4 regions of the Desulfocurvus vexinensis DSM 17965 genome follow, and region 3 is predicted to be linked to each of the others. Evidence: predicted binding sites of a transcription regulator. Region 3 holds the regulator's gene; each other region holds the start of a gene.
The links. Region 3 encodes sigma-54, which starts transcription at its own class of promoters, with help from an activator protein. Its sites were predicted from a motif close to CTGGCACGGNNNNTGCTT; they were not measured.
Positions count from the first base shown of each region.

Region 1: the regulator sigma-54 is predicted to act here: its motif matches at 1,471-1,488, upstream of G495_RS16830 (periplasmic heavy metal sensor).
Region 2: the regulator sigma-54 is predicted to act here: its motif matches at 3,176-3,193, upstream of flgM (flagellar biosynthesis anti-sigma factor FlgM).
Region 4: the regulator sigma-54 is predicted to act here: its motif matches at 1,252-1,269, upstream of flgF (flagellar basal-body rod protein FlgF).

Region 1 is NZ_JAEX01000001.1:114,044-118,139, forward strand. Features, by position in the region: gene G495_RS0100485 (glycosyltransferase family 4 protein) at 1-404, shown strand, start outside; gene G495_RS0100490 (periplasmic heavy metal sensor) at 738-1,220, shown strand; gene G495_RS16830 (periplasmic heavy metal sensor) at 1,542-2,177, shown strand; gene G495_RS16835 (two-component system sensor histidine kinase NtrB) at 2,301-4,096, shown strand, end outside.
Region 2 is NZ_KI912582.1:168,402-172,497, reverse strand. Features, by position in the region: gene G495_RS19730 (TlpA family protein disulfide reductase) at 1-317, opposite strand, end outside; gene G495_RS19725 (tetratricopeptide repeat protein) at 558-1,412, shown strand; gene G495_RS0115395 (hypothetical protein) at 1,647-1,907, opposite strand; gene G495_RS19720 (hypothetical protein) at 2,131-2,592, shown strand; gene G495_RS0115385 (hypothetical protein) at 2,855-3,091, shown strand; gene flgM (flagellar biosynthesis anti-sigma factor FlgM) at 3,296-3,601, shown strand; gene G495_RS20655 (ATP-binding protein) at 3,758-4,096, shown strand, end outside.
Region 3 is NZ_JAEX01000005.1:220,354-224,449, forward strand. Features, by position in the region: gene lptC (LPS export ABC transporter periplasmic protein LptC) at 1-262, shown strand, start outside; gene G495_RS0106555 (LptA/OstA family protein) at 267-812, shown strand; gene lptB (LPS export ABC transporter ATP-binding protein) at 813-1,535, shown strand; gene rpoN (RNA polymerase factor sigma-54) at 1,739-3,193, shown strand; gene hpf (ribosome hibernation-promoting factor, HPF/YfiA family) at 3,302-3,841, shown strand; gene G495_RS0106575 (PTS sugar transporter subunit IIA) at 3,845-4,096, shown strand, end outside.
Region 4 is NZ_JAEX01000002.1:395,924-400,019, reverse strand. Features, by position in the region: gene flgG (flagellar basal-body rod protein FlgG) at 1-410, opposite strand, end outside; gene flgF (flagellar basal-body rod protein FlgF) at 430-1,212, opposite strand; tRNA gene G495_RS0104805 (tRNA-Gly) at 1,523-1,597, shown strand; gene G495_RS0104800 (ribosome maturation factor RimP) at 1,685-2,170, shown strand; gene nusA (transcription termination factor NusA) at 2,222-3,565, shown strand; gene G495_RS20910 (DUF448 domain-containing protein) at 3,662-3,844, shown strand; gene infB (translation initiation factor IF-2) at 3,819-4,096, shown strand, end outside.

The DNA.
Region 1 (4,096 bases), on a different contig from region 3:
CCGGGCTCACGGCCCTGGTGCGCGAGGCGGCCCCGGGGCTGCGCCTGCACCGCCTGGGGCGGCGCGACGACGTGGCCCGCGTGCTGGCGGGCCTGGACGTGGCCGTGCTGTCCTCGGCCTACGGCGAAGGGTTCCCCAACGTGGTGGGCGAGGCCATGGCCTGCGCCGTGCCCTGCGTGGTCACCGACACCGGCGACAGCGCCGAGGTGGTCGGCGGCACGGGCCGCGTGGTGCCCCCGCGCGACGCCCAGGCCCTGGCCGGGGCCGTGCTCGGGCTGCTGGCCCTGCCCGCCGGAGAGCGCCAGGCCCTGGGCCAGGCCGCGCGCCAGCGCGTGGGCGAGCGGTTCTCCCTGCCCGCCGTGGTCCGTCAATACGCCGCCCTGTACCGCCTCGTGGCGGGCTGAGGCCTGGCCTCCGGCCCTTCCCCCCGTTCCGCTCCCGCTTCCCCCCCTCTGGCGCGGCGTTGTGCCCCGGGCCGCCCCGTGCGTGGCGCCGGGGCCGCACGCGCTCCCTGTGCAATGGTCTGCACAGCATGTGCAAGCCGATGTGCGTGGCGATTCACAACGCCCTGGGTGGACCGCAGGGGGAGGAGGGGGCGTGCGCTATTATCATCATGCAATAATTGGAAATAATGTGTTGGCATGGTCTATGCTTAAGGGCAGGCAACGGGGCGGCCTGTCCGCCCTCCGGGAACACAAGGCGCGGCGCTGGCCCGCCACAACAGCATGGAGGATACCATGACCAGACGAATCACCGGAATTTTTGCCATGGGTGCCCTGGTGGCGCTGGCGGCCCTGATTTTCAATCCCGCGGCCATGGCCGCGAACCACGGGCAGGGCCATGGGCAGGGCGCTCATGCCGGGGCCCAGATGGGCGGCTGCTCCGGCTGGGGCGGCGCCGCGCTGACCCCCGAGCAGCAGGAAAAGGCCCAGGCCCTGTTCACCGAATTCCAGCAGAAGACCGCCACCCTGCACCGCGAGCTGTACGCCAAGCAGGCCATGCTCAACGCCGAGCTGGTGGCCCTGACCCCGGACTCCAAGCGCGTGGACGCCCTGGTGGCCGAGGTCAGCGACCTGCGCACCAAGCTGTTCACCGAGCGCGTGGCCCTGCGCAAGGCCATGACCGAGGCCGGGCTGCCCGCCATGGGCGGCATGGGCATGGGCATGGGCGGCAAGCACGGCGGCATGCGCGGCGGCGGCATGATGATGGGTTGCAACTGACCGCTTCGGCAGATGACATAGACAAGATCCTCCCTCCTCCTTCCCACCCTCACCCCAACCCCCTTGCCGCAGGCCCCTCCCCCCCCGGAGGGGCCTGCCTCCTTTTGCAGCCCGGTCCGGGATGTGCAAACGGGCTCCTGGTGAAACGCCTTGCACAAAGCGGGCGGATGTGCTGTGCTGGCCTTTGCACATGCAGGCCCGCAGGGCTGGATGCATCTTCGCATTTGTTTGGAATAATTGAATATCACCTTTGGCACGGCGCATGCTAAGTCAAGGGTGCCATCACGAATGCAACGCTGTATTCCAGCAAGGAGTAGACGCATGTCCAGGAAGTCTTTGATTCTTTCGTTGGCCGCAGTGGCGGTGCTGTCCCTGTCGGCTTTGGCCGTGGCGGGCCAGGGCTTCGGCCCCGGCGGGTGCGGCCTGGGCGCCATGCAGGCCCTGACCCCCGAGCAGCGGGAACAGGCCGCGACCCTGTTCGAGGAGCACCAGAAGGCCATGATCCCCCTGCGCGAGCAGATTCTCGCCAAGCACGCCCTGCTCGAGGCGGCCCTGCGCGCCGAGAAGCCCGACACCAAGGCCGTGGACGGCCTGACCAAGGAGCTGGGCGAGCTGAAGGTGCGCGCGCTCACCGAGCAGGTGGCCCTGCGCAAGAAGCTCGCCGCTGCGGGCCTGCCCGCCGCCTTCGGCCCCGGCATGGGGCATATGGGCATGGGCGGCCACGGCAAGGGCATGATGGGCCACGGCATGGGCATGGGGCCCGGCATGGGCGGCTGCCCCGGCATGGGCGCCGGGCCCGGCATGGCCCCCGGCGGGGGCTGCTGCCCCGGCATGGGTCAGGCTCCGGCGTCCGACCAGGGCATGATGGGCATGGACCAGGAGCCGGGTCCGGGCATGATGGGCATGGGCCCCGGCCTGGATGCTGACATGGACGAGACCGTCGGCTACGGCGGCTGAACCTCCTGACCGCCAGGACACCCTGGCGCCAGACTGCTCCGGATGCCCGGGAGGCGCCCCGCCAGCGGGGCGGGCCCCCGGGCATCCGCCGCACGGCGGCGCCGGGTTCCCGGCAGGACGCACATGGACATAGGCATCCGCAGCGACAGCCGATCCTACCTGGGAGCCGCCGCCTTGGCGGTGGTGCTCATCGGGTTGGCCCTGTCCTTCCTCACCTGGCAGAACCTGGAGCGCCAGCGCCAGACCATCGAGGAACACCTGTTCCTGTCCTCGCAGGTCATCCTGCGCGGGGTGGAGTCGGCCATGTCGCGCGAGATGCGCGGCTTCGAGCGCCTGCTGCCGGGGATGCACGCCCGGCGCGGCGCCGGGCAGCCCCCCCTGCCCGACCCGCTGGCGCCCCGGCTGCGCGAGATGCTCTCCGAGCTTATCGAAACCAGCGATGTGGAGTTCGTGGCCTTCATGGCTGCGGGCGGGCGGGTGCTTTTCAGTGTGCGCTCGGCCACGGGCCCGGAGATTCCGCCCCTGCCCGCCTCGGCCTGGGAGCAGCTGGCCGCAACCGGGGAGTGGGCCGCGCTGTACAAGGGCTCGGGCGGGGCGGAAACGTTCGTCTCCGGCCTGCGCACCAAGCCCGGCCTGGCCCGGCTGTGCCCCGAGGGCCAGGAGCTGGCCGCCGGGCGCGGCGGCCCGGGCGCGGGCCCCTACCTCGTGGTGGGTATCACGCCGCACAAGCATTTGGAAACATTTGGCAAGTTCCGGCGCACGGCGCTGCTGCAAACGGGCTACGTGCTCATGGTCGCCGTGTTCCTGTGGGGCCTGGGCGCGGCCTATGTGCGCCGCCGCGACCAGGGCCGCGAGCTGCACCGCCTGGAGTCCTTCCACTCCCGGCTGCTGGACGCCATGCCCGACGGGCTGCTCACCGTCAGCGCCGCCGGGGGCATCCGCGCCGCCAACCCCGCCGCGCGCGATCTGCTGGCAGGCGGCGGCGAGCTGGTGGGCCAGCGCTTCGACGCCCTGGACCTGGAAACGGACGGGGTGCCGGGCGCGTCGTGCCTGTGGGGCAAGGGCTGGGAGCAGGCCCGCGCGGGCGGGCGCAGCCTGGAGATCCTGTCCATGCCCCTGCCGCCTGCGGCCTCCGCCGAGGGCGAGGCCGGGGAGCGGTTGGTGCTGGTGCGCGACCGCACGGACCTCAAGGCCCTGGAAGACGATCTGGCCGAGGCGCGCCAGCAGGCGGCCATCGGGCGCCTGGCCGCCGGGCTGGCCCACGAGATCCGCAACCCCCTCTCGGCCCTGCGCGGCTTCGCCCAGTTCTTCAAGAAGAAGCTCGAAGGCCGCCAGCCCGAGGAGCAGTACGCCGCGACCATGGTCAGCGAGGCCGACCGCCTGGACAAGGTCATTTCGGACCTGATGTTCCTCTCGCGCCCGCGCGCGCCCGAGAAGGCCGACGTGGACGCCGCCGCCCTGGCCGGGGACTTGCGGGCGCTGCTGCGCTTCGACCTGGAGCACCAGGGCGCCGAGCTGGTGGTGGACATGGACCCGGGCGCCCCCGCCGTGGTCCACGCCGACCCGGACATGCTCAAGCAGGCACTGTTGAACCTGCTGCTCAACAGCCTGGCCGCCGTGGGCGCCAACCCGCCCGGGGAGCCCCGGCGCATCGTGCTGGGCGTCGCGCAGCGCGACGGGCGGGCCTGCGTGGCCGTGCGCGACACCGGCCCGGGCATGACCGAGCAGGAGCGCGCCCACGCCCTGGAGCCCTTCTTCACCTCCAAGAAGGAGGGCACCGGCCTGGGGCTGGCCATCGTGCACCGCATCGTGCGCAACCACGGGGGCCGCGTGGATATCGAAACCCGCCGCGACGGGCCGGACCACGGCACCGAGGTCCGGCTGTGCTTCCCGCCCGCCGGGGCGGGGGATGCCTGTGA
Region 2 (4,096 bases), on a different contig from region 3:
TCCCCGGCGAGATAGAACGGATAGCCGGGCCGCTCCTGCGCGGCCAGCAGGGCCGGGGCCTCGGGGTCGAAATCCAGCGACACCCCGGCCAGGAACAGCTCCTGCGGGGTGAAGGCCGCGCGCAGGGCCACAAGCTCGGGCAGTTCCACGCGGCACGGCCCGCACCAGGTGGCCCAGAAATTGACCACCGCCACCTTGCCGCCCTGCGCCGCCAGAAGCGCCCGCAGCCCCGCCGCGTCCACGCCCCCCAGGAACTGGGCCCGGGCCGGCAGGGCCGCCAGGAGCAGCAGGCCCAGCAGGGCCGCCACGCGGGCCACGGCCCCGGGCCCGCGCCAGGGGCGGACACGAAAATGACATCTGCCACCAACTCTTTGATTTCCATTATCAATACGCAATTTACACCAATCCTCACGAATCCGGACCATCGTTGAGTTTTTTGCAGCATGGCCCTGGCAACAGCCCCATTTCGCAATCTGCCGGAATTGACCGCCGAAAGGAGATGATTAGAGTCAAGGTAGACTCGTGCCCGGCCCCGCCAGGAAGGAAACAGCAAGCACATGACCCAGCCCAGTCAGATCACCCCGCACCCGCCGACCCCGGCCCCCGGACAGGACCCCGGCGGCCTGGCCATCCCCTTCCCCTTCCGGGGGGTCTTTTCGGAGATCATTACCAAGACAGTGGGCTTCGGGGCAACCAAGCGCAAGGAGAAAAAGAAGGTCTTCTGGTACCTGGAGCGCGACGCCGAGGGCCGCACCACCGTGCGGGCCCTGAACAGGGAATACCTGCCCACGGGCGAGCCCCGCGAGGTGCCCCTGCAGGACGTGGTCGACCAGTTCTACCCCGAGCCGGGCATCTACATGGAAAAGGTCGCCCCGCGCATGCGCGAGGTGGAGCGGCTGGCCGACGAGGGCGACGAGCACCGCGCCAAGGAGGAGTTCTACAGCGCGGAATACGCCTACCGCAGCGCCCTGACCATCGACGAGGACCACATCCGCGCCAACTTCGGCCTGGGGCTGACCTACCTGCACCTGGACGACAAGGCCCGCGCGCGGCACACCTTCCGCAAGATCGTTTCCATGACCAGCGCGTTCGCCCCGCAGCACAAGCACCTGTTCAACGAATTCGGCATCAGCCTGCGCAAGAGCGGCCTGTTCAAGGAGTGCCTGGAATACTACACGCGCGCCCTGGAGCTGCACGCCCAGGACGACGACCACCTGCTGTTCAACATCGCCCGGGCCCACTTCCACAGCGCGGACTACGCCCAGTCCGTGGCCTTCAGCCTCCAGGCCCTGGAGCAGAACCCCGAGCTGCGCGAGGCGCGCCAGCTGCGCGAGGCGGCCTACGCCAAGGACCCCGCCCTGCGCTCGCGCGACGAGGGCATCGCCCTGGACCTGACCGGCGAAACCGGCTAGCAGACTGCCCCAAGTGGCGCAGCCGCGTGGCCCCAAAAAAGCCGAGCCCTCGCGTCCGTCTTGATACGCGCCGGGCTCGGCTTTTTTTCGCGCCGTCAGCCCGCCTGCTGAACGGCCCGGGCCCGGGATGACGGCCCGGGAAACATGCAGGACCGGGCGCAGGCACAGACCTGCGTGGGCGACGCTGGCCGGGCTGCACCGCCGCGCCGGGCCGCCGCCTGCGGGTGCCGCCCGCTAGGCCCGGGCGTCGAGCACGCGGCCCGTCTCGGCCTCCGGCCCCCGGGCCGGGGTCTGGCGGCCCTGGGTCCAGGCGAAGGAGTCCTGGGGGCTTTCGCCCGCCTGGGTGCGCCGGGCGAAGCGCGCATCGCGCGCGGCGTCGCGCGCGGCCTCTTCGGCGCGGGCCGACGAGGCCGCCGTATGCACCGTGTGCGGCGGCAAAACCACGCGCGGCGCGCGCATGGCCCTGGCGTAGGCGTTGTCACTGGTCAGCGGCATGGGGCTCCGGTACGGGGCGCGCAGGCTCCCGCCCGGGTCCATGCTAGTGCCCCTGGGCCCGGCTGTCCAGCCCGGGGCGCCCGCCCTGGCATGGATGTTGCCTCTGCCCTGCGCCTGGGAGCGGCCCGGGCCGATACACACCAGTCCAGGAGCGTCTGTCTTGTCTGCCAGCTACCGCCTCGTCCGCCTCGCCCCGCGTCCGGTTTTTGACCCCGCTGCCCTGGTGCGCACCGCCCAGACCGGCCCCCTACCCCAGGCCGACCTGGACGCCCTGGCCGGGCTGTGGCCCGCCACCCTGGCCGCCCTGCACGCCTGGCGCATCGACGCGGGCGCCCAGGGCGCCTGGCTCCTGCTGTGGCTGGACCAGGCCCTGGAGCAGGCCGTGGAGCGCCGCTTCGCCGAGCAGCCCGCGCGCGGGTTCCTGGAGCACGCCCTGGCCGTGCACTGCGTCATGGCCGCCGCCGCGAGCCTGGAGCCCGGGCTGGCCGGGCACGGCTGCTCGCCCGTGCCGCCGCCCCACCCGGCCATCACCGCCGCCGTCCACGAGCTCGGCCTGTCCTGGCCCGAGCAGGACACCCTGTGCCGCCGCTACGCCCTCTTGACCAGCACGCCCTTTGCCGGGGGCTGCGAGGGCTGCGCCCTGGCCGGGCAGTGCCCGCGCCTGCGCAGCCCCGGCCCGGCCTGAGCCGCCCGGCGCACCGGGCGCAAAAAGGCGCAAGTCGCACACAAGGCAGCCCGGAAATGATGTCCCAACGCAGTGCAGCAACAGTGACAAAAATTGCCGCGCACAGGCTCAACGCAATGCCTGCACTGCATTTTCATTCGGCCAGCCACTGCGCCGCGCCGCTGGGCACAGCCTTTCATATAAAGAAAAATGGACCCCCTGCCGATGAGTACTCCAGGTAGTGGCCCAGGGATTGCGCCCGTGGAAACAAGGAGGTTTCATCATGACTCTTTCCCCGCTCACCGCGCCCGGGAAGGGGTTGGAGATGCAGCCCGCGCCAAGGGACCCCTCCTTCGCCAACGTGATGAAGGAGATCGGCAAGGCCCGCCTGCGCCGCCAGGCCCTGGGCGACCAGGCCCTGGCCGCGAGGCTCCCGGCCCTGGAGGCGTCACCCGTGTACAATTCCAAGGGGGAGCTGATCCAGTCCCTCGGCGTCATCGGTTCCGCGCCCGCACGGTAGCGGGCAGGCCGATGCCTGCGTGTCTCCCAGCCCTGCCTGGACAGCGGGGCCCGTCCCTGGCGGCGGGCCCCGCCTTCTTGTGTGCTGGCCCCGTTATTGCATTGCTTCCGGCCCAAGGGTTTGACAACCCGCTCTGGAAGCGACTAGTGTATCCATGCAACGGAGCGCCCGGCAGTCCGGTCGCGCTTCAGGGAGGTGCCGCACATGGCCATCAAGGGCGTCGGGAACGGACAGTCCCCCTACGAGCGCATCAAGATCCAGCACGAGGCCGAGCGCCTGGACGAGGCGGCCAAGACCGCCAAGAAACCGACGGTCCAGCGCGACGAGGTCGTGGTCAGCGAGGACGCGCGGCTGATGAACGCGGCCATGGACGCCATCCGCAACACCCCCGACGTCCGCGCCGACAAGGTCGCGCGCCTCAAGGCCATGGTCGAAGCCGGCACCTACGCCGTCAACGGCCAGGACATCGCCGCGCGCATGGTCGCCGAGGACCAGGAACTGCTGCGCTAAAATCCCCGCCCCGCCCGGCGGCCCGCCATTTCCGGGGCCCGCGCCGCCGCCACAATTCCCTTGCCTCCGTGCCGCCCCGCCTGTAGCTTTGCCCATCCGGTGCGGGCCTCCGCACCCGGCTCCTGCCACTTTCCGGGAACCCATGCGCGAAGCTCCATGATCCGACTCCTGCTCGCGGCCCTCGTCCTCGTTCTGGCTGCCGCCATGGCCCCGGCCTGCCACGCCCGGGCCGTCACCGTGGCCTATTACGACAACCCGCCGGTGCTGTTCCGCAACGCGGCGGGCAAGCCCGCAGGTCTGTTCGCCGTGCTCATCGAGCACACCGCCGCCACCCGGGGCTGGAAGCTGACCTGGATCCACCGCTCCTGGCCCGAGGCCCTGGACATGGTCCAGCGCGGCGAGGTGGACCTGCTGCCCGACGTGGCCTACAGCGAGGAGCGCACGCGGCGCCTGGCCTTCACCAGCCAGACGCCCCTGGTCAACTGGGCCCACGTC
Region 3 (4,096 bases):
GGTGAACCAGGCCTCGGGCGACGCCAGCCTGTGGCCGGATGTGGACATCGTTTCCGGCCCCAACCGGGCCCGGGCCGAGCGGCTGGACTACAGCAGCGCCGAGCGTCGGCTCGTGCTTACGGGCACTGTGCGCCTGTCGCGCCCCGACATGACCCTGGACGCGCCCCGGGTCGTGATGGACCTGGACACCAACGACATCCAGGCCGACGGCGGGATAGAAAGCGTGCTCACCGGCACCCTCGCCCCCGGCCCAAAGGAGTGATTCCGTGCAGCGAACCGCGAGAGCTTTTTGCGCCCTGTGCCTGCTGGCGCTGACCCTGTGCCTGGCCTGCGGCCCCGTCCTGGCGGCGGACAAGGGCAAGGCCAAGGGCGACCAGGTGCCGACCCGCATCACCTCCGAGAAGGTGCGCTACGAGCAGGGCGACCGGGTGGTGATCTTCGAGGGCCAGGTTTTCGTGCAGCGCCCGGACATGACCATCCGCTCGCGCAAGCTGACGGTGCACATGGCCAAGGGCTCCGCCGCCAAGGCCGCCCCCGGCCAGCCCGCCGGGCCCGGCGAGGTGGAGCGCATCGTGGCCGAGGGCGACGTGCAGCTTGAGCGCGAAGGCCGCCAGGGCACCTGCGCCACAGCCACCTACCACGTGCAGACCGGGGTGCTGGTCATGGAGGGCGAGCCCCGGCTCACCGACGGCGACAACCACATCACCGGGCGCATCATCCGCCTGTATCTCAAGGACAACCGCAGCGAGGTCGAGGGCGGCCCGGGCAAGCAGGTGGAGGCCATCTTCATGACCCCGCCGGAGGCCCAGTAGATGGCTCTGCTGGCGGCCAGCGGCCTGTGCAAGCGCTACGGCCAGCGCGAGGTGGTGCACGACATCGCCCTGGACGTGGCCCAGGGCGAGGTGGTCGGGCTGCTCGGGCCCAACGGCGCGGGCAAGACGACGACCTTCTACATGCTGGTCGGGCTCATCAAGCCCAACGGCGGCGAGGTCAGCCTGGACGGCGCCCAGCTCGCGGGGCTGCCCCTGCACGAGCGCGCGCGCCTGGGCCTGTCGTACCTGCCGCAGGAAAGCTCGGTGTTCCGCAAGCTTACCGTGCGCGAAAACCTGGAAATCATCCTGGAAAACACGAAGCTCTCGCACCGCGAGCAGAAGGCCAAGGCCGACGCCCTGCTGCACGAGCTGGGCATCGCCAAACTGTCCGCGCAAAAGGCCATGCACCTGTCCGGCGGCGAGCGCCGCCGTCTGGAGATCGCCCGGGCGCTGATCCTCGACCCCAAGTTCATGCTGCTCGACGAGCCCTTCGCGGGCATCGACCCCATCGCCGTGGACGATATCCAGGGCATCGTGCGCGGGCTGCGGGACCGCGGCATCGGGGTGCTCATTTCCGACCATAACGTGCGGGAAACACTGCGCATCTGCGACCGGGCCTATCTGGTCTACGAGGGCCGGGTCATCCTTTCGGGCACGCCCGTGGAGATTTGCGAGAACCCCCAGGCCCGCCAGGTCTACCTGGGCGAGGCCTTCAGCCTCTAATCTTGCGCAGTTCCTGCGCTTCCTTGCCTATACAAAATCCTTGCCATTTGAGTTGCAAGGCCTGTGCGTCTGTGGCATGGTCTGGCCGTGTCGCGCAAGGCAGGCCCCGCCGGACGGGGGCTTTTGGCCGCTCCGGCGGATAAGGCGCCCCTGCGGGCGCCCCGGGGCCCGGCACATCCAGCACCTGAACACGACGGGCAACGATGGGACTTGAACTCAGACAGCAGATGAAGCTTTCGCAGCAGCTGGTGATGACGCCCCAGCTGCAGCAGGCCATCAAGCTGCTTCAGCTTTCCCGCCTCGAACTGCTGGACGTGGTCCAGCAGGAGCTGCTCGAAAATCCCCTGCTGGATGAAAAGGCCGAGGAAGCCTTCGAGGACACCGCCGAGCGCGACGGCAAGGACGCCTTCGAGGCCGCCGCCGAGCCCGAGCGCCCGGCCCAGGGCGACGAGGCCGTGGAGCGCGATATTGCGCGCGATGCGGACTGGGAGAACTACCTGGGCGAGTTTTCCAGCTCGTCGCGCCAGGCGCTGATGCGCGAGTCCGAGGTGCCCGAGGAGGGCATGGCCTACGACGCCCGCCTGTCGGTGAAGCCCTCGCTGGAAAGCCACCTGGAGTGGCAGATCCGCCTGTCGGATTTCAGCCCCCGGGACGTGGCCATCAGCGAGGTGGTCATCGGCAACCTGGACTCGCACGGCTACCTGCAGGCCAGCAGCGAGGAGATCGCCGCCATGGCCGGGGCCAGCACGGCCCAGGTGGAGGCCGTGGTGCGGCGCATCCAGCGGCTGGACCCGGTGGGCGTTGCCGCGCGCGACCCGCGCGAATGCCTGCTGGTGCAGATCGAAGTCCTGGGCTACGACGACCCCATTCTCATCGAGCTGGTCAGCGAACACCTGGAAGACCTGGAGAAGGGCCGCTTCAAGCCCGTGGCCCGCAAGTTCCGCCTGACCATGGACCAGCTCAAGGAATACCTCGACCTGCTCCAGACCCTGGACCCCATGCCCGGCTCCAGCTACGGCGGCGGGGAGCCGCAGTACGTCAGCCCCGACGTGTACGTCTACGAGTACGACGGCGATTTCGTCATCGTGCTCAACGAGGAGGGCCTGCCCCGGCTCCAGCTCAATTCCTTCTACATGGACGGGCTGTTGGCCAAGAACTCCAAGGACAAGGAGTACGTGCAGGAGAAGATGCGCTCGGCGGTGTGGCTGATGAAGAGCCTGTTCCAGCGCCAGCGCACGCTCTACAAGGTGGTGGAGAGCATCGTGCGCTTCCAGGACGGCTTCTTCCGCCGCGGGGTCACGGCCCTCAAGCCGCTGATTCTCAAGGACATCGCCGACGACATCGAGATGCACGAGTCCACCATCAGCCGCATCACCACCAGCAAGTATGTGGCCACGCCCCACGGCGTGTTCGAGCTGAAGTTCTTCTTCAACAGCGCCCTGGAAATGGACGACGGCTCCCAGGTGGGCTCGGAGTCGGTCAAGGCGCTCATCAAGCAGCTCATCAGTGGCGAGGACCCGCGCCACCCCCTGTCCGACGAAAAGATCGCCGACCACCTGAAGGACACCCTCAAGGTCAACATCGCCCGGCGCACGGTGGCCAAATACCGCACGGCCCTGGGCGTCCGCTCCTCCTCCAAGCGCAAGCAGGTTTTTTGATCCCGCGCCGACTAGCCCTTTATTTCGGCCCGGTTTCGCTCTACACTGGAATTGGCGGAAACCCGCCCGACCAGTGCCGTTGTGTCACCCAAGACAGGAGGACAGCCCATGCAGATCAATTTCAACTTCAAGAACTTCGAACCCTCCGACCACCTCAGGAAGTACGCCACCGCGCGGTTCGAGAAGTTGATCAAGTACGCTGGCACCGACAACGCCGAACTGCAAATCAACCTGTCCGTGGAGAAGTTCCGCCAGAAGGCGGACGTGGTGCTCACCTGGGACGACAACAACCTCTCGGCCTTCGAGGAGTCCGAGGACATGTACAGCACCATCGACCTGGTGCTGGACAAGATGGACGCCCAGGTGCGCAAGATCCGCGAGAAGGCCAAGGACAAGCGCCGCCAGCGCGGCACCGTGCGCATGGACGTGGTGTCCTTCTCCGAGCCTGCGGGCGGCGGCGAGCGCGTGCCGACCATCACCGAGACCGACGCCTATGAGCCCAAGCCCATGTCCGTCGAGGAGGCGGCCATGCAGCTGGAGAGCCTGGGCTACGAGTTCCTGGTCTTCCAGAACGCGCAGACCGAGCGCATCAACGTCATCTATCTCCGCTCGAACGGGGATTTCGGCCTCATCGACCCGGGGATGTAACGCATGATCATTGGCGAGCTGTTGGAAAAGGAGCTGGTGTTGCCGGACCTTGCGGCCAGGACCAAGAACGCGGTCCTGGCCGAGTTGGTGGCCGTGGCCGGGGACCATGTCCCCGGCCTGGACGCCGGCGCGGCCCTCAAGGTGCTCAAGGAGCGCGAGAAGCTCGGCACCACCGGCATCGGGGACGGCGTCGCCATTCCCCACGGCAAGATGGACAGCATCGAGAGGATTGTCCTCGTGGTGGGGCGTAGCGCG
Region 4 (4,096 bases), on a different contig from region 3:
GGCTGGAGCACGTAGCCGTTGGCCGTGACCACGCGGCCCTCGTTGTCCAGCTTGAAGGCGCCCGCGCGGGTGTAGGCCATCTCGCCGTTGACATCCACCTGGAAGAACCCGTCGCCCTCGATGACCAGGTCCAGCGGGTTGCCGGTGTTCTGGAAATCGCCCTGGGTGAAGAACTTGTGCACCGTGGTCGGCTTGACGCCCATGCCCACCTGCATGCCGGTGGGGATGAGGTTCCCGGCCTCGGTGGGCGACCCGGCGATCTTCATGCTCTGGTACATGAGGTCCTCGAACTCGGCCCGGCTCTTTTTGAAGCCGATGGTGTTCACGTTGGCCAGGTTGTTGGAAATCACGTCGATATTGAGCTGCTGGGCGACCATGCCCGTGGCGGCGGTCCAAAGGGAGCGCATCATGGCTGGTTGTCCTCCTTACTTACTTGTCGCGGCCCACCTGTTCGGTGGCCTTGGTGTCGATTTCGCGCGTGTTGGTGATGATCTTCTGGTAGGCCTCGAAGGCGCGGTGGGTCTCGATCATATTGACCATCTCGGTGACCACCTCGACGTTGGGCATTTCCAGGTAGCCCTGCTCGACCACGGTTTCCGGCACGGGGATCTCCGCCGCCGCGCCCGGGGTGCGCACCCGGAAATAGGTGTGCCCGACCTTTTCCATGGCCAGCAGGTTGTCCAGCCCGACCACGGTCAGCGTGTCCACCTCCGCACCGTCCACGAAGATCTGCCCCCCGGCGTTGATGGTCACGTCGGCGCCCTGGGGCAGCTCTATGGGCCCGCCCTCGCCCAGCACGGCGTCGCCGTTGCCGTTGACCAGCACGCCCTCGGCGTTGCGGTGGAAGGCTCCGGCGCGGGTGTAGAACTCCTCGCCCTGGAACGTGCGGACCTTGAAGAACCCTTCGCCCGACAGGGCCACGTCCAGGGCGTTGCCCGTCTGCTTCACGCTGCCCTGGTCGAACTCGATCCGGGCCTCGGCAATGCGCGGCTTGGCGTAGTGGTCCGGGTCCGGGAACAAAAGCTCGGACTTCAGGTGCATCGAGGCTTCGCGGATGTCGTCGTGGGCATAGCGGATGAAGACGTCCTTGAAGGCCATCCGGTCGCGCTTGTAGCCCGTGGTGTTCACGTTCGCCAAATTGTTGGCGATGATGTTCAGGCGATGTTCCTGGGTCAAAGCCCCGAACATGGCGCTGTACATGCTTTCCTGCATCGTGTGGACCCTCCGTGGGGGTTTGCTCTGCCGCAAGGGAAGCAAATAGCGCGCCAAGGCCGGGCCGCCCAGGAAACGGCATGTATTCAAGGTTGTTGGAGCGAGAATCCGCCCGGCCCGGGCCCGGGGGGCGCCGTCAGAGGCCCGACCCCGGCTCCGCCCTGCGGCCCGCAGGCGCAACCCCGGCCCTACCTCGGGCCCAGCCCGGGCCTGGACAAAGAAACCCTGCGGACATAAAAGAGTTGACAACCGGGGGCGGTTTGGTAGAGAAGTTCGTTCGCGACGCCGGGGGGCCCCGGCGCGGCACGATGCGGGTGTAACTCAGTGGTAGAGTGTCAGCTTCCCAAGCTGAAGGTCGCGAGTTCGAATCTCGTCGCCCGCTCCAAATCAAAAACCTTTTACCCTCTCGCATCTCCCAGAAGATGATTCGAGTGGACCCCGGGGTCCACTTTTTTATTAAGGATTCCAAGGCATGACTGAAGACAGGATCCGCAAGGCCCTGGAGGAGCTGGCCGCTCCCCTGGCCCAGGCCATGGGCCTGACCCTGTGGGGGGTCGAGCTGTCCGGCGGGCACGGGCGCGGCGTGGTGCGTGTCTACCTCGACAGCGAGGCGGGCGTGACCGTGGACCAGTGCGCCGAGTTCTCGCGCGACCTTTCCGTGGTCCTGGACGTCGAGGACGTCGTGCCCGGCAGCTACTATCTCGAAGTCTCCTCCCCGGGGCTGGACCGGCCCTTCTTCTCCCCGGAGCAGATGCGCGGGCACGAGGGCGGCGAGGTGCAGGTGACCCTGCGCGACGCCGCCCAGGGCCGCCGCCGCTACCTGGGGCGGCTGGAAAGCGTCGAGCCCGACGGCTTCGTCGTGACCGAGGAGAACGGGCAGCCCGTGCGCGTCGCCTGGAGCAACGTGAAAAAGGCCGCCCTGCGCTACCAATTCCCTGCCAAGGGACAGAAGGCATAACGTCGAAGCGACGGCCCGCCCCGGGCTCGGATGCGACTGGAGGCATAACTCATGGGCATGGAACTGAAAAAGGCCATCGACCAGATCAGCAAGGACAAGGGCATCGACCGCGACATGCTGGTGGACACCCTCGAAGAGGCCGTACGTTCCTCCGTGCTGCGCAAGTACGGCGAGGACATGGACGTCGAGGTCAGCTACAACGACGAGCAGGGCGAGATCGAGGTCTACCAGTTCAAGGCCGTGGTGGAGACCGTGGAGAACCCGGCCATCGAGATTTCCCTGGACGACGCCCGCAAGTCCGACCCCGGCGCGCAGATCGACGACGAGCTGGGCTTCCGCCTGAGCATCGAGGACCTGGGGCGCATCGCCGCCCAGTCGGCCAAGCAGGTCATCATCCAGCGCATGCGCGACGCCGAGCAGGAGATCATCTACGAGGAATACAAGGACCGCGTGGGCGAGATCGTCTCCGGCATCATCCAGCGCCGCGACAAGACGGGCTGGATCATCAACCTCGGGCGCACCGAGGCCCTGTTGCCCAAGGAAGAGCAGATCCCCCGCGAGCGCTACAAGCGCGGCGACCGCGTGCAGGCCTACCTCATCGAGGTGCGCCGCGAGGGCCGGGGCCCGCAGGTCATCGTCTCGCGTTCGCACCCCGACTACATGGTCGCCCTGTTCAAGCGCGAGGTGCCCGAGGTTGCCGACGGCACCGTGAGCATCCTGGGCGTGGCCCGCGACCAGGGCAGCCGCGCCAAGGTCGCCGTGACCTCCCACGACCGCGACGTGGACCCCGTGGGCGCCTGCGTGGGCATCCGCGGCTCGCGCATCCAGAACGTGGTCCAGGAGCTGCGCGGCGAGCGCATCGACATCGTGGTCTGGAGCCCGGACGTGGCGACCTACGCCGTCAACGCCCTGTCCCCCGCCGTGATCACCCGCATCACCGTGGACGAGGACGAGAAGATGCTCGAGGTGGTGGTACCCGACAGCCAGCTGACCCTGGCCATCGGGCGCAAGGGCCAGAACGTCAAGCTGGCCTCCAAGCTGCTGGGCTGGAAAATCGACATTTTCACCGAAAGCCGCTACGGCGAACTGCACGCCGAGCTGCAAACCCTGGAGCAGATCGCCAGCGTGGCCGAGATCTCCGTGGACCGGCTGCTTTCCTCGGGCTACGACACCATGGAGAAGCTGGACAACGCCACCGACGAGGAACTCCTGGAAATCGAATCCATTACAGAAGACCGCATCGGCGACATCCGCTCGGCCATCAACCTGCTGCGCTCCTTCCGGGCCAGCGAGGCGGGCGCCGCCGACCAGGATGAGGACCAGGACGAGGACCAGGACCAGGACGAAACCCAGGACGCCCCCGAGGCCGGGACCCCGGACCGGGGCGAAGCCTAGGCCCGCAGGTCGGGCAGGGGCATGGCGCAGGACGACAAGGGCCAGGGGCCGATCCGCAGGTGCGTGATCTGCGGGGCCAGGCTGCCCAAGCGCGACATGACGCGCTACGTCTGCCCCGGTGGCGGCCAGGAGCCGACCCCGGACCCGACCCAGACCATGCCGGGACGCGGCTTCTACTGCTGCCCGGCGCCGACATGCATACGACAGTTAGGGAAATACAAGGGCTGGCGGAAGAAATGCCAAGGGGAAAAACGTGGTAGAAAGCAAGCTTCGGGTTAAGGACATCGCTGTGGAACTCGGGATCGGCAACAAGGACGTCATGCAGGCGTGCCGCGATCTCGATATCCCGGTCAAGAGCCATATGAGCACCCTCGAGGACGACGAGGCCGACCAGGTCCGCGCCCATGTGAAGAAGGGCGCCAAGGCCACCGAGGTCGTGCTCAAGGAAGTGCAGCCCGGCATGGTCGTCCGCCGCCGCCGCAAGGCCGTGCGCCCCGGCGAGGCTCCCGCCGCCGCCGACGAGGACGCAGG